One region of the Agromyces sp. Y575 genome, then DNA from elsewhere that is predicted to be linked to it. Evidence: riboswitches for the same ligand, from Rfam matches in the RefSeq annotation. Region 1 holds a riboswitch; the other holds the start of a gene.
The links. A riboswitch is a leader RNA that binds a small molecule or an ion and turns the genes downstream of it on or off. The one in region 1 is predicted to bind thiamine pyrophosphate.

Region 1 (7,598 bases):
GTCAACCGTCAGGCCGTCGCGAACGGCGTCGAGAAGGTGTACTTCTTCGACCTGCGACTCGACGGCAACTCGGGCAACGATCTGCACATCCGCGACACCGGCTCGGAGTTCGCCGACCTCTACGGCGACCTCGTCACGCAGTACCTGCCGAACCTCGTCACACAGTACGTGCCCGTCGTCTCAGGCCAGGTCGACTTCTACCCGGGCGGCGACCGCGAGCAGGCGCTCGCGACCGCGAAGAAGCTGCAGGTGCCCTACGTGCTCGAGTACAACCGCGGACGCACCGTCGACGGCCAGGCCGCACCGATCGTGCAGCAGTGGATCCACGACAACGGCGACGGCACCTACAAGGAGTACATGACCGAGTGGTGGTACGTGAACGACCTGCCCGGGCGCTACGCCGACCGGCCCGACCCCGCCGGTCTCGCCGCGCAGCTCGCGTTCGCCGACGAGGGAATCGCGGCACTCGACACGTTCTTCGGCGCGCTGCCCCGTGAGTCGGATGCAGTCGCGACCGTACCCTCTGCACCTGATGCGCCCGACGCATCAGTACGCGACACCTCGGTGACGGTCTCGTGGGCTGAGCCCGCCGACGGCGGGTCGCCCGTCACGAGCTACCGGGTCGCACTGAACGGCGGCGCCCCCGTCTCCGTGCCGGCCGGCACGACGGAGCACACCTTCACGGCGCTGCCCGGCGGCGATTACACCGCGACGGTCGCCGCGCGGAACACCGTCGGCACCTCGGCCGCCTCGGCGGCCTCGGACGCCGTGACGGTCGAAGGCCCGCCCGTGGTCGACCCGACCACGGTCAAGGGCTCGGTCTCAGTCACGGGTGACCTCGTGCCGGGCGGCGACATCACGGTCGTCGGCGCCGGTCTGGCACCGGGCGTCGGCGGCTTCTCGGTCGAACTCCACTCGACGCCGCAGACGCTCGGCACCGCGACGACGGCCGCCGACGGCGGCTTCACGTTCACCGGCACGATCCCGGCCGCGACGCCCGCGGGTGCGCACTCGATCGTGGTCACGATCAACGGCGTCGAGGTCGCGCGTTCCTCGATCACGCTCGCCTCAGCCGCGTCAGGGGCCGCCGGAGTGGCGGGAGCATCGGCGGCCGACGCCGGCCTCGCCTCGACGGGTGCGCCGCTCGTCGATCTGCTCAGCTGGCTCGCGCTCGGGCTGATCGCCGTCGGCGGCGCCGCATTCGCGGTCGTGCGGGTTCGCGCACGTCGAGCGAGTGAGCAGCACTGCAGAGGAGTTATGCGGATGTCTCGGTGCCGGTGTTCGTCTCGGCAGCCGCGTCGGAGTCGGTAGCCGCGTCGGAGTCGGTAGCCGCGTCGGAGTCGGTAGCCGTGTCAGCGTCGGCGGGGGCGTCTGCCGGCTCGACGGCGCCGCTGCGCCGCACGCCCGTGAAGGTCAGCACGAGCACCATCACGGCACCGGCGAAGATCGCGATGTCGGCCACGTTGCCGATGAAGAGGTTGCCGTAGCCGATGAAGTCGACGACATGCCCGCGGCCGAAGCCCGGCTCGCGGAACAGCCGATCGCCGAGGTGGGTGGTGGCGCCGCCGAGGAGGAGTCCGAGCGCGATCGCCCAGCCACGAGAGCGCACCGGCCACGAGAACGCGATGATGGCGAGGACGCCCACGCCCGCCAGGATCGCGAAGACCCACGTGAAGTCGGAGCCGATCGAGAACGCAGCACCGGGGTTGTAGACGAGCTGGAAACGGATCAGCTCACCGATCAGCGGAACGGACACCCGCTCCTCGAGTGCGGACTCGGCCCACCACTTCGAGCCCTGGTCGATGAGCAGCACGAGTACGGCGAGCAGTGCGATGAACCAGAACAGGCGCGGCTTCACCGTGCTTTCGAGGGCGGGAGCGGGCGGCGGCACTGAGGGGTCGGAACTCACCGCTCCATTATCCTTCGCATGAGATGCCCGTGTCGCCCACCGTCACAGGGTGACCGCTAGGCTTCATCGCAGTGACACGGGGTGCCGTGCAGCGCTTCACGAAGCGGGCATGGCTGAGAACACACCCGTCGAACCTGATCTAGTTCGAACTAGCGAAGGGATGTCGCGATGAGCGATCGTCTGCCAACCGACCCTGCCCGGCACAGCGCCGAGCTCCTGACCCTCGTGCGCGCGGCGACGCCGCTCGTGCAGTGCATCACCAACAGTGTCGTCACCAACGTGACTGCCAACACCCTGCTCGCCCTCGACGCGGCCCCGGCCATGGTCGACATCCGTGGCGAGGCCGGGATCTTCGCGCGAATCGCGTCGGGGCTGCTCGTGAACCTCGGCACGCCGCACGAGGAGCAGCGAGATGCCGCCCGCGAGGCGGTGGCCGCGGCATCCGAGGGCGGTACGCCCTGGGTACTCGACCCCGTCGCCGTCGGCGGGCTGCCCGTGCGCACCGCGTTCGCCCACGAGCTGCTCGCGCAGCGCCCCACCGTGATCCGCGGCAATGCGAGCGAGGTCATCGCCCTCGCCGGCGCCGGCGGTGGCGGACGTGGCGTCGACGCCTCCGATTCGACCGAGTCGGCAGCGGATGCCGCGGCTCACCTCGCCCGGGCGCACGGCTCCGTTGTTGCGGTGTCGGGCCCGATCGACCTGATCACCGACGGCCGGCGGGTTGCCCGGGTCGCCAACGGCGACGTGCTGCTCACCCGGGTCACGGGCGGCGGTTGCGCCCTCGGCGCCGTCACCGCGGCCTTCCTCGCGGTCGCCGACGACGCGTTCTCCGGCGCCGTCGCAGCGACGCTCGTCTACACCGTGGCGGCCGAGATCGCGGCAGCGCGTGCCGCCGGACCGGGCAGCTTCGCACCGCTGTTCCTCGATGCCCTCGCGCAGGTGTCGGCCGATGAGGTCGCCGAGCGGGGCCGGGTGCAGCTCGTCGAGGTCACCGCTGACCCGTACACCGCGGTCGCGGCCGAACTCGCGTCCGTGGCAGAGCCCTCGACGTCGGTGCGGTCGTGACGGCGCGCACGGCGCTCGATCTCTCGGTCTACCTCGTCACCGATGCGGCACTCTGCGGCCCGCGGGGCGTGGCGTCGGTCGTGGCCGATGCCGTCGACGGTGGAGTACGAGTGGTGCAACTGCGCGACAAGCTCGGCTCCTCGACGGAGCTGCTGATGCTGCTCGAAGAGCTGTGCGCCGCGATCGACGGGCGGGCGACGCTGCTCGTGAACGACCGGCTCGACGTCGCCCTCGCGGCGCGGGCGAGCGGCTTGCCCGTCGACGGCGTGCATCTCGGCCAGGGCGACGCCGCGGCGGCGATCGCGCGTGAGCGGCTCGGACCGAACGGCGTCGTCGGCCTCACCGCGAACACCTCGGCCCACTTCGAGGCCGTACGACGGATGCCGCGTGGCACGGTCGACTACCTGGGCGTCGGCGTGATCCGGCCCACCGCGACGAAGCCCGATCATCCGCCGGCTCTCGGCGTCGACGGGTTCGCGCGACTCGCGGCCGAGGCCGAGCTGCCGTGCGTCGCGATCGGCGGCATCACTCTCGACGATGTCGCGGCGCTCCGTGACGGCGGCGCCGCCGGGGTCGCCCTCGTGTCCGCGATCTGCGCCGCCGCCGACCCCCGCGACGCTGCGCTGCGCTTCGTCGACGCTTGGGCGGCCACCGCGCCACCGCGCCACCCCGCGACCGCCGCGTCTCGGCGGCCCGGCGATGAGTGAAACGATCAGCCGAGCGGTCGACGCCGGCGCCGGGACATCCGTTCGCCTCGAGCTCGACACCACCACGCCCCCGCGAGAGCACCGCGCGCCCGGCGCCCGCAGCGTACGGAGCGAGCGGCGCGTGCCGCGCGTGCTCAGCATCGCCGGTACCGACCCGACGGGCGGTGCCGGCATTCACGCCGACCTGAAGTCGATCGCCGCCGTCGGCGGCTACGGCATGGCAGCGGTGACCGCGCTCGTGGCTCAGAACACGCGGGGCGTGCGCAGCGTGCACCTGCCGCCGGCGTCGTTCCTCGCCGAGCAGCTCGACGCGGTCAGCGACGACGTGACGATCGACGCGGTGAAGATCGGCATGCTCGCCGACGCCGAGATCATCGGCACGGTCGACGACTGGCTCGCGCGCACGAGGCCCGAGATCGTGGTGCTCGACCCCGTGATGATCGCGACGAGCGGCGACCGACTGCTCGACCCGACCGCCGAGCAGGCACTCCGCGCGCTCATCCCCCGGGCGCACCTCATCACGCCGAACCTGCATGAACTCGCCGTGCTCGCCGGCGAGCCGCACGCACTCACCTGGCCTGCGGCGCTCGAGCAGGCCCGACGAGTCTCGCGCGAGTTCGGCGTACTCGTGCTCGCGAAGGGCGGCCACCTCGACGGCGACGACGCTCCCGACGCGCTCGTCGACGCCGAGACTGGCACGATCGTCGAGTTCCCTGGCGTTCGCATCGAGACCACAGCCACGCACGGCACGGGGTGCTCGCTCTCCTCCGCGATCGCGAGCCTTCGCGCAGAGCTCGGAGATTGGACCCTCGCGATCGTCGAGGCCCGCCGGTGGCTGCGCGAATCGCTGCGGCATGGCGAAGCGCTCGAGGTCGGCGGCGGGCACGGGCCGATCAGCCACTTCGCGGGGCTCTGGTCACGGAGCGGGGTACGCACCGCGCCGACACCCGCCGAGGTCGAGGCGGAGTGGTGGGCGTCGATCCACGACCTTCGCTCGGCGATCGACGGGCTCGCGTTCATCCGCGGGCTCGCCGACGGCACCCTCGAGCGACCCACGTTCCTCCACTACCTCGCGCAGGACGCCCTCTACCTGCGCGACTACGCACGCGTGCTGGCCGACGCCTCGCGTCTCGCGACGGATCCCTCGGAGCAGGCGTTCTGGGCGAACGCCGCGCACGGCTCCCTCGTCGGTGAGCTCGAGCTGCACGAGACGTGGCTCGCATCGGCCGGAGCATCGACATTCGCGGCCGAGCCCGATGCCGCGACGACCGCCTACCTCGATCATCTACTCGCCACCGCCGCGCGCAGCGACTACGCGGTGCTCGCCGCCGCCGTACTGCCCTGCTACTGGATCTACGTCGACCTCGGCGAGCGGCTCGCGGCCGGCGTCTTCGGTGCGACGGCGACGGCGACGGCGACGGCGACGGCGCATCCGTATGCCTCGTGGCTCGCGACGTACGCCGACCCCGCGTTCGCCGTCGCGAACCGCGAGGCGATCGACATCGTCACGCGCCTGGCGGCGGGTGCGACGCCCGAGACGCGCGAGCGGATGCGTCGGGCGTTCCGCCGATCAGCCGAGCACGAGCTCGCGTTCTTCGCGTCGGCGCTCGGCGAGGGGTGAGCGAGACTCGAATCTCGAGTCGGCCGCGGGAGGATCGCAACGAGACCTCCGGCCTCCGCGCAGCATAGGGTGGTCGCACCCGCCCGGCTCTGTGCCGGCACCGATCCAACGACGAGGTGGCAATGAGTCAGGCAACGCCCGACGTGCAGCCCTCCCGCGAGTACCTGGCGACCGATGCCGGCCAGGCTCGACCGCTGCGCGGCTGGCACCTGCTTCTGTTCGGCGTGGCCTCCGCCGCGCTCGGCCTGCTGCCGTGGCTGATCACGGGCATGCGCCTGCCGCTGCAGAATCTCTGGGCGACCGACACCCTGCCCGATGAGATGCCGATCGTGCTGCTGCCCTTCAGTCAGTACTCCCTGTCGCTCATCGCCACGCTCATCATCATCGGTGCAGCGGTCGCCGGGCTCGTGGGGCGTTCCACGCGCGCCCGTGCGCAGCGCGGCGGGTTCATGATGCTGCTCGCCGGCGTGCTCCTCGTCGATGTCGTCGCGATCCTCCAGACCACCAGCTTCGTCGCCGCAGGCCTGCGAGACGACCAGTGGTCGCTCGTGTACCTCGCCGCGGTCATCGCCGTTGCGATCCTCGCGGTCGTCGTCGGACTCGGCGTGCTCTCGCTCGTCGCCCGAGCACCGCGAGCAGGCGCGGTCATCGGCCTCTCCGTTGCGGCGATCCTCTCGGCCGGCTGGCTGCACGCGCTCCTCTCGCCGGGGGGTCCCGCGTTCGCGGGCGAGCCTGCCTGGCTCTGGGACGCCGTTCGCTGGGTGCCGGCGGTGCTCGTCGGCGCGGCGATCGCTTGGGGCGGAGTCGAAACGGTCGGCCGAATCGTCGCGGCGATCGCGAGCCTCGCGATGCTCTGGGTCGGCCCCGCGCTGATCACCGCGGTGTCGAGCGCGGCCGGAACGCGGGTACTCGCCGGCCACCCCGGTGAGATGCTCGACTACGGGGTCAGAGTGTTCCGCATGGCACTCACCGAACCGAGCCTCGTCGTGGCGCCGCTCGCGACGGCGATCGGCGTCGCCGTGATCGGACTTGTCGCGCGCATGCTGCTCGGTCGGCCAGCACGGGCCGGCCGCGACGCATCCGTCGTCTGATCGACCGTCAGGCGGCCCGTTCTCTGTGCGGCCCTACTGGGCGGGCGGCAGGGAGGCGAGTGCCGCGAGCACTCGCGACACCGACCCGCCGAGGTTCCACTCGGCACCGCGCGCTTCGAGGGCTTCACGGCGCGCTCCCGTAACCGGGTGCAGCCGGGAGTCGAACTCCCCGAGGTCGAGGTCGCGCACGACCTCGACGACGGTCGGGGCGACGTCGAGATAGTCGGAGGCGGCAGCGAACTTCGCGCGAACACTCGCCGACATCGCCGCCGTGGGATCCGCTGCCGCCGCCCTGATGCCGTCGAGGTCGACGAACTCCCGCAAGAGCGACGCAGCGGTCTTCTCACCGACGCCCGCAACGCCGGGCAGCCCGTCTGACGAGTCGCCCCGCATGACCGAGAAGTCGACGTACTGCTGGGGCAGCACGGCGTACTTCGCGACAACCGAGGCATCGGTCAGCACCTCGAGCTTGCTCATGCCGCGAGCGGTATAGATGACCCGCACGGATGCCTCGTCGTCGACGAGCTGGAACAGGTCGCGATCGCCCGTGACGACGTCGACGGGCATCTCGGCGCCCGTCGCGAGAGTGCCGATGACGTCGTCGGCCTCGTACTCAGGCGCCCCGACAACGGCGATGCCGAGCAGGCCCAGCACCTCGCGGATGCGCGGAATCTGCACGATGAGACCCGGTGGGGTCTCCTCGACGTCGACGCCGCCGGGCACGGCACGCGCGACGCGGTGCGCTTTGTAGCTCGGAATGAGCTCGACCCTCCACGCCGGGCGCCAGTCGTCGTCCCAGCAGGCGACGAGGTTCGTCGCCTCGAAGTCGGGGACGAGGCGCGCGATCATGTCGAGCAGCCCGCGCACGGCGTTGACGGGGGTGCCGTCTGGCGCGGTGATCGAGTCGGGCACGCCGTAGAACGCGCGGAAGTACAGCGAAGCGGTGTCGAGGAGCATCAGTCGGTCGGCCACAGGCCGATCATGGCACGATGCGGCTCCCGCTCCTACCCCGGGAACGTCTCGAGCCAGTCGCCCGCGGCATCGAGCACGTCGAGGTCGCCGCGGTCGCCGAGCAGCTCCCAACGCTGCAACGACACCGGTACGTTGCCGTTCAGCCACACGGCATCATGGAACTCGCGGAGCGAGAAGTCGTCGCCGCGGGCGACTGCGGCGTCGGCGAGCAGCCGCTTCACCTCGAGCTTGCC
Region 2 (7,598 bases), on a different contig from region 1:
GTGGCGATTTCGGTGGTGGTGGCGACTTCGGGTTCTGACACTCGATCGCGTCGGCAAGCCCTGGGCTTCCGATGACGGTGGCACGGGCTAGGTTCGGAGCATGAGCAAGCAGGACGGCTCGTCGCGGCAGGTCACCACTGGCCCCGTCGACGATTCGGCGACACCCATCCTGCACGTCGATATGGATGCGTTCTTCGTGTCGGTCGAGTTGTTGAAGCGGCCAGATCTGCGCGGCAAGCCGGTGCTGGTCGGCGGTACCGCCGGGCGTGGGGTTGTTTCTGCGGCGAGCTACGAGGCCCGAAAGTACGGCGTGAACTCGGCGATGCCGATGTCGCTCGCCTTGCAGCGCTGCCCGAACGCCGTCGTATTGCGCGGCGACTACGCGAGCTACACCGAGTATTCGCGTCGGGTGATGACCATCTTCGAAGAGGTCACTCCGCTCGTCGAGCAGCTCTCGATCGATGAGGCGTTCCTCGACGTGTCGGGCGCGCGTCGCCTGCACGGCAGCCCGGCCGAGATCGCGTGGACCCTGCGGCAGCGCGTACACGGTGAAACCGGGTTGACCTGCTCGGTCGGCGTGGCAGCGACGAAGTTCGTGGCCAAGGTTGCGTCGAGCAGGGCGAAGCCCGACGGCATGCTCGTCGTGCCGGCCGAGCGCACGCTCGACTTCCTGCACCCGCTGCCGGTCTCGGCGCTCTGGGGCGTCGGCCGGGTCACCGAGGAGTCACTCACGCGCATCGGGCTGCGCACCGTCGGCGATGTCGCCGCCATGCCGGTCGACGCGCTCGAGCGTGCACTCGGGCCGGCGCTCGCGGCCAAGCTCAGCCATCTCGCGATGGGCGTCGACGCTCGCGACGTCGTCACGGGCCGAGAGGAGAAGAGCATCGGTCACGAGGTCACGTTCGGTTACGACCTCACCGATCTCGAGCAATTGAGGCGCGAGCTCCTCCGGCTCTCCGACGACGTCGCTGTGCGGCTGCGCAAGGCAGGGCTCCTCGGCCGCACGGTCGTGTTGAAGCTCCGTTACGGCGACTTCCGCACGGTCACCAGGTCGCGCACGCTGGGCGAGCCCACGGATGTCGCGCGCCGCATCTACGACGAGGCATCCGCGGCCCTCGGCGAACTCGCCGGCGATGGCGCGCGCATCCGTCTCATCGGTGTTCGCGCCGAGCAGCTTCGACCGTCGGGTACCGGTGCGATGTTGTGGGACCCCGACGAGGAGTGGCGCGAGGCTGAGCGCACGATCGATGAGGTGACCGCTCGCTTCGGCCGAGGTACCGTGCGTCCGGCCTCGCTCGTGCGCCCGGCCGTCGATCGTGTCGAGTCGTCACGACGCAAGGATGCGGGCGGCGAGTGAGCGCGCCGCGATGAACCCGCCTCAGTGTGAATCGTGAGGGGGGTGGCTGAGTGGCGCATCCGAGGGTAGCGTTGGAGGCATGGCTGAACTCGTACTGGAACTGGCTGAATCCGTCGCCGGCGTCGGCGTGAAGACCTCCTACGGTGATGCCGTCGAGATCGACGGCACCACGCTCGTACCGGTGGCGCTCGGATACTACGGCTTCGGTGCCGGCAGCGGCTCCGACGAGAAGGGTGACGAGGCGGGCGGTGGTGGCGGCGGTGGCCTCTCCATTCCGCTCGGCGCATACGTCGGTCGCGATGGCGGGGTTCGCTTCGAACCGAACCTCATCGGGCTGCTGCTCGTCGCCACCCCGCTCGTGTGGGTCACCGGCAAGGCGCTGCGCATGGTGATCAGAGCGCTCAAGCGCTGAGACGCCCACCGTCGCCGCCGTCGCGGCCGACCCTCACCGTGCTCGTCGGCGTATACTCGTCAACGAACACGGGAGTCCGGTGAGCCGGGCTGAGAGGAAGGTTCTCAACCTTCGACCGTCGAACCTGATCTGGGTAATGCCAGCGCAGGGAGGGCAATCACATCTCAATTCCCGTGCCTCTTTCCACGAATCGAAAGGGCACGACAGTGCACACTGCAGCAACTGAATCCAGCACGCCTCCAGCCGATCCGAAGCCGCGCAATCTGAGTTGGCGGGTCGTGGACATCGTCGTCGCCAGCGTGATCGGCATCGCGACAGGGCTTCTCTTCCTCTTCTGGAACAACATCGGTTACGCGTGGTTCAGCGCGGCTGATGCGCTCACGCCGGGCCTCGGCGGTATCGCCGTCGGCATCTGGCTCATCGGCGGCGTGCTCGGCGGACTCATCATTCGCAAGCCGGGTGCGGCGCTCTTCGTCGAACTGCTTGCCGCCGTGGTGTCCGCGCTCATCGGCAACCAGTGGGGCATCGAGACGATCTACGCCGGTGTGGCGCAGGGGCTTGGCGCCGAACTGGTGTTCGCGCTCCTCGCCTACCGCCGCTTCGGCGTGCTGCCCGCCATGCTCGCCGGTGCGGCTGCTGGCGCGGCGGCCTGGAGCCTCGAGCTCTTCACGTCGGGCAATCTGCAGAAGTCCGCCGAGTTCCTGGGGCTCTATTTCACGACGGTGGTCGTGTCGGGCGCGGTCTTGGCCGGGCTGCTCGGCTGGCTCATCGTGCGGGGTCTCGCGGCCACCGGGGCGCTCAGCCGTTTCGCCGCGGGTCAAGACGTGACCCAGCGGGTCTGACGTGGGTCACGACTCCGAAGCAATCCGGCCCGCGCGCGTGGAGGCGCGCGGGTGGGGGTGGCGCCACGCCAGCAGGCGCGACGCCGCGCTCGATGGCATCGACCTTCGTATCGAACCGGGGGAGCGGGTGCTGCTGCTCGGGCCGTCGGGTTCGGGCAAATCGACGCTCCTTCACGCCCTTGCCGGCGTTCACGGCGGAGCCGAGGAGGGCGAGGAGACCGGTTCGCTGCGCATCGACGGCGAATGGCCGGGCTCGATGCGGGGCCGCGCGAGCCTCGTGCTGCAGGACCCCGACTCGCAAGTGATCCTCGCTCGCGTCGGTGATGACGTCGCCTTCGGCTGCGAGAACCTCGGGGTGCCCCGAGAGGAGATCTGGCCGCGCGTACGCCGTGCACTCGATGACGTCGGGCTGGATCTCCCACTCGACCACCCGACGAGCTCGCTCTCGGGCGGGCAGAAGCAGCGTCTGGCGCTCGCGGGCGCGCTCGCGATGCGACCGGGGCTACTGCTTCTCGACGAGCCGACTGCGAACCTCGACCCCGACGGGGTGAGCGAGGTTCGTCACGCGGTCGACCGTACGCTCGAGCGCACGGGAGCCACTTTCGTCGTGGTCGAGCACCGCGTCGATGTCTGGATCGACCTCGTGACCCGAGTGGTGGTGCTCGGCAGGAACGGTCGAATCATCGCCGACGGCGACCCGCGAGACGTCATCGACACGCAGCGCGCGGCGCTCCTCGCCGCCGGGGTCTGGGTGCCCGGCTCGCCGCCGACGGTCACGTCCGCGCGGCCCGCCGCGGCGGCATCCGTCATCGATCTCGCCGGCATCGACCTCGCAATCGGCCGCCGGAGCGATGCGGTCGTGCGAGAGGGGCTCGAGCTGTCGTTGCCGAGGGCCTCGTCGACCGTGCTCACTGGGCCGAACGGCGCCGGAAAGTCGACCCTCGCCCTCACGATGGGCGGACTTCTGGCACCGATCGCGGGGCAGGTGCGCGCGTCAGCGGAACTCGCGAGCGGGCTGCGCGGGGAGCCGATCCGATGGCGTTCGCGCGAATTGCTGACCCGCATCGGAACCGTGTTTCAAGAGCCGGAGCACCAGTTCGTCGCCTCCACCGTGCAGCGCGAACTCGAAGTCGCCCCGCGGGCGCTGGGTCTCGACACGGCGACGACCCGCCTGCGCACTCGCGAGGTGCTCGAACGCCTGGGGCTCGACCGGCTCGCCGAGGCGAACCCGTTCACGCTCTCAGGCGGTGAGCAACGTCGGCTCACGGTCGCGTGCGCGCTCGTCGCCCAGCCCCGCGTCATCATCCTCGACGAGCCGACCTTCGGCCAAGACCGTCTCACCTGGATCGAACTCGTCAGCCTGCTCAGGGGACTCGTCGACGACGGGGTGACCCTGCTCTCGATCAGTCATGATGCGGCATATCTCGCGGCGCTCGGCGATCAGCATCTCGATCTCAGCCGGGAATGCCTCCGAGCGGAGGCGGCGGCATGATCGCGGCACCCCGCCTGCGACTCGTCGATCGCGTCAACCCCGTCAGCCGCCTCGCCGCGGCGATGCTCCTCACCACACCGCTGCTCCTCACGGTCGATTGGGTGAGCGCCGCGGTCGCACTCATCGTGCAGCTCGCACTGTTCGCCATGGCCGGGGTGACCCCGAAAGTACTCGTGGCACGCACCTGGCCGATCCTCATCGCGGCGCCGATCGCCGGTCTCAGCATGCTGCTGTACGGGCGCCCCGAGGGCACCGAGTACTGGTCGTTCTGGCTGGCGCGGGTCACCGACGGCTCCATCGAACTCGCCATCGCCGTCACCGTGCGCGTACTCGCGATCGGATTGCCGGCGGTGCTGCTGTTCATGAATGTCGACCCGACCGAGCTCGCCGACGGGCTCGCACAGATCGCTCGCCTGCCGAGCAGGTTCGTGCTGGGCGCGCTCGCGGGAGCACGCCTCGTCGGCCTGTTCATCGAGGATTGGCGGGCGATGGCGTTGTCGCGCCGCGCGCGCGGCATCGGCGATCATGGTGCCATTCGCCGGTTCGCGACGATGGCCTTCGCGCTGCTCGTGCTCGCCATTCGGCGGGGAAGCAAACTCGCGACCGCGATGGAGGCACGCGGCTTCGGGTCCGACCGACCGCGCACCTGGGCGCGTGTCTCCCGTGTCGGTTGGTCGGACGCGGCGCTCCTCGCACTCGCCGTCGGCATCGCCGCGCTCGCGATCGGCGCGGCCATCTGGGCCGGCACCTTCCACCCGGTGTGGTCGTGACCGATCGCCCGGGTGTCGAGGTCGGCCCCGCGGCATCCGCCGTTCAGGCCGTGCTCGCTCGGGTACGCGCGGAGCGATCGCGGATCATCGCGATCGACGGACCCAGCGGCTCAGGCAAGAGCACGCTCGCCGACACGATCCTGCGGGCCTGGCCAGGTCAGAGGCCCGACCTCGTTCGTCTCGACGACGCCTATCGCGGCTGGACCGGGCTGGAACGGGCCGGAACCGAGTTGTCGCGCACCCTCATCGCCCGCCGGGCGCGTGGCAAGGTGGGGCAGTGGCGGCGCTGGGACTGGGCGGCCGACCGTGCGGGTTCGATCGAGTCGAGCGATCCGGGCAACGCGCTGATCATCGAGGGGTGCGGTGCGTTCGCCGCCGTCTCGCAGGTCGATGCGGTGCATGTCTGGGTCGAAGCCTCGGCACGGGTGCGCAAACGCAGGGCGCTGGCACGAGACGACGGCGCATTCGATCCGTATTGGGATCTCTGGGAGCGGCAGTGGCGGCGATACGTCGCGCGTACGGCTCCCGCCAGTCGTGCCGACCTGCGGGTTCGCGTCGCCGACGCCTGAGTCGGCGCGCCCGTGCGGCCCCCTGCCCCTCGCTGCGACCGAGGGCTACGGTAGTCATATGAGCACAGACAGGACAGGCGCCCAGTACGTCGCGGAGTTCCTCGACGGTCCGCTCGAGGGCGAGTTCGAGCAGCGCATCCTCGTGGGCGGCAAGCCCGAACAGCGCGTCGGCATGGTCGCCGCCGTCGACGGTCTCGAATCGCTGTTCTGGTACGACGCGGTCGACGAGCGCGAGGTCAACGGACAGGTGCGGGTGCAGTTCCGGTTCGATGCCGATGACTCCGACCCGGTCGAGTCCGACGACGAGAACGACTGAGTACACCGCAAGAGTGAGGCCGCGCGCGACCCCCGGGTTCAGCCCTGCTGATCGGCGAAGAACGCCCCGATGAGCGCGGCGGGGTTCGTGAGTCGCCAGAGCGGACCCGGATCGCGGATGCCGCTCGTCAACTCGAGGGGGGAGGCGAGCTCCCCGCTGGCCGTAGCCACGGTGACCCGGCCGATGTCACGACCCGCCGACGCGGTCGTGAACGCCTCGACGGTGACGGATGTCTCGCCGCCCGGGTTGCCCCACGAGACATCCGTCTGGCTCACAGTGGCGACGAGCTCGGCTCGGTCTCCCCAGGGCGCTTCGACACTCGCGTACGGCGTGCCGGCGGTGATGACTTCGACTGGCTGAGCGGTGAGCGAGCTCGATTCGACCGCCGCACGAACGGCGGCGTCGAGAGTCTCGTAGTCGGGCATGAGCGTCATCGCGCCGACGAGGTGATGTGATGGGTCGCCTTCTGCGCCCGGGATCTCAGTTGAGAACAGGAAGGTCAGGCCCGCCTGGTCGGTGTAGCTGCGCGCGAGGGCACGCACTCCCGCGTCGCCGAGATGGGCGACCACGTCCGGCACGTTTCGCGCCCCGGCGACTGCTGGGGACTCGACCGTGTCGTACATCGCCGCGAGCGCCGGGTCGGCCAGTGCCAGCGCCGCGAGGCGGGTGAGTTCTTCGGCGGTGCCGACATTGTCGCCCGACAGGCCCGTCGCATCGGCGACCCGGGTCCCGGTGAAACCTTGCTCGGCGAGCCAGGCATTGGCCGCCTTGACATAGGGGTTGACGCCGCCGAACGCCCAGCGCACGAGCGTGTCGGCGTGGTTGTTGCTCGATGCGAGCAGCACCGCACGCACGACGTCTCGCTCCGTCCAACTCTCGCCGGGCGAGACCTGCAGAGTGCGCGAGTCCTCCGCGACGTAGCGGAGGTAGTCGGTGTAGTCCTCGGGTCCGATGTTGATGGCCGGGCCGGCACCGCCGTCTGCGGGCAGCGGCAGAGAGTCGAGGGTCGCGAGCACGGTGATGAGTTTTGCGGCGCTGCCGATCGGAACCGCGGCCGTGTCGCCTGCCACAGCGAGCGTCGTCGGCGTGCTGTCGTCAGCGAGGACGGCGATCGCGCTCGCGCCCGCGGTGGGAAGCGTGATCGCGGTGGGCGTGCCCACCGCGGATGCCGCTGCACCGGTGTCATCGACCGTGACGCTCACGGCCGGGAGCGGGCCGAGGAGCATCGCCGGACCGTAGACCCCGATGCCGAGGATCGCGATCGCGCCGACGGCGATGCCGACGATGCGGCGGGGGGTGATGCTCATGGAATCAGCGTAACCCGGCCGCGTTCACGCCCAGGACGGCCCGACTACTCGGTGCGGCGCTGCGCACGCCGACCGCGCAGCACGGCGAGTGCGCCGAGCACGGTGAGGAACAGCACCAGGACGACGCCGACGCCTGGTTCGAAGCCCGTGGCGGCGAGGCCGCCCGCGGAGTCGGGATCGTTCGAGGCGCCTCCGCCGCCGCCCCCCGTGCCGCCGGGCGTGTTTCCTCCTCCGTTGCCGCCGGTGGCCGCTGGTGAGACTTCGATCGTGATCGATGCCGAAGCTTCGCCCACGCTCGCCGTGATCACGTGCGCACTCGCGTGAGTGAACGTCACTCGGTTGCCCGAGACGATGTCGCCTGGTTGATCACTGGTCAGGGTCACGTCGGAAGCCACATCACCGTGGTCATTTCCGAAAGCGTCCACCCCCGAGACGGCGATCTCCACGGAGTCGCCCACCGTCGCCTCGAGTGAGTCGGCTGACATGGTGATGTCGGTGATCGGACCTGGGGCGACTTCGAACGTGAGCGCTCG

Region 2: it holds a riboswitch for thiamine pyrophosphate, as region 1 does, so the genes downstream of both, AC1C2U_RS03840 (ECF transporter S component) here and thiM (hydroxyethylthiazole kinase) in region 1, are expected to answer to the same signal.

The regions. Positions count from the first base shown of each region.
Region 1 covers NZ_JCAIUI010000005.1:123,093-130,690, reverse strand. The annotation lists gene AC1C2U_RS18445 (fibronectin type III domain-containing protein) at 1-1,311, shown strand, start outside; gene AC1C2U_RS18440 (signal peptidase II) at 1,256-1,909, opposite strand; TPP riboswitch at 1,977-2,087, shown strand; gene thiM (hydroxyethylthiazole kinase) at 2,078-2,974, shown strand; gene thiE (thiamine phosphate synthase) at 2,971-3,681, shown strand; gene AC1C2U_RS18425 (bifunctional hydroxymethylpyrimidine kinase/phosphomethylpyrimidine kinase) at 3,674-5,302, shown strand; gene AC1C2U_RS18420 (hypothetical protein) at 5,425-6,393, shown strand; gene AC1C2U_RS18415 (5'-3' exonuclease) at 6,427-7,365, opposite strand; gene AC1C2U_RS18410 (DUF885 family protein) at 7,398-7,598, opposite strand, start outside.
Region 2 covers NZ_JCAIUI010000001.1:787,051-794,648, reverse strand. The annotation lists gene AC1C2U_RS03855 (hypothetical protein) at 1-38, shown strand, start outside; gene AC1C2U_RS03850 (DNA polymerase IV) at 101-1,357, shown strand; gene AC1C2U_RS03845 (spore germination protein GerW family protein) at 1,437-1,769, shown strand; TPP riboswitch at 1,828-1,937, shown strand; gene AC1C2U_RS03840 (ECF transporter S component) at 1,976-2,611, shown strand; gene AC1C2U_RS03835 (ABC transporter ATP-binding protein) at 2,613-4,103, shown strand; gene AC1C2U_RS03830 (energy-coupling factor transporter transmembrane component T family protein) at 4,100-4,873, shown strand; gene AC1C2U_RS03825 (nucleoside/nucleotide kinase family protein) at 4,870-5,442, shown strand; gene AC1C2U_RS03820 (hypothetical protein) at 5,501-5,758, shown strand; gene AC1C2U_RS03815 (serine hydrolase family protein) at 5,797-7,065, opposite strand; gene AC1C2U_RS03810 (sialate O-acetylesterase) at 7,110-7,598, opposite strand, start outside.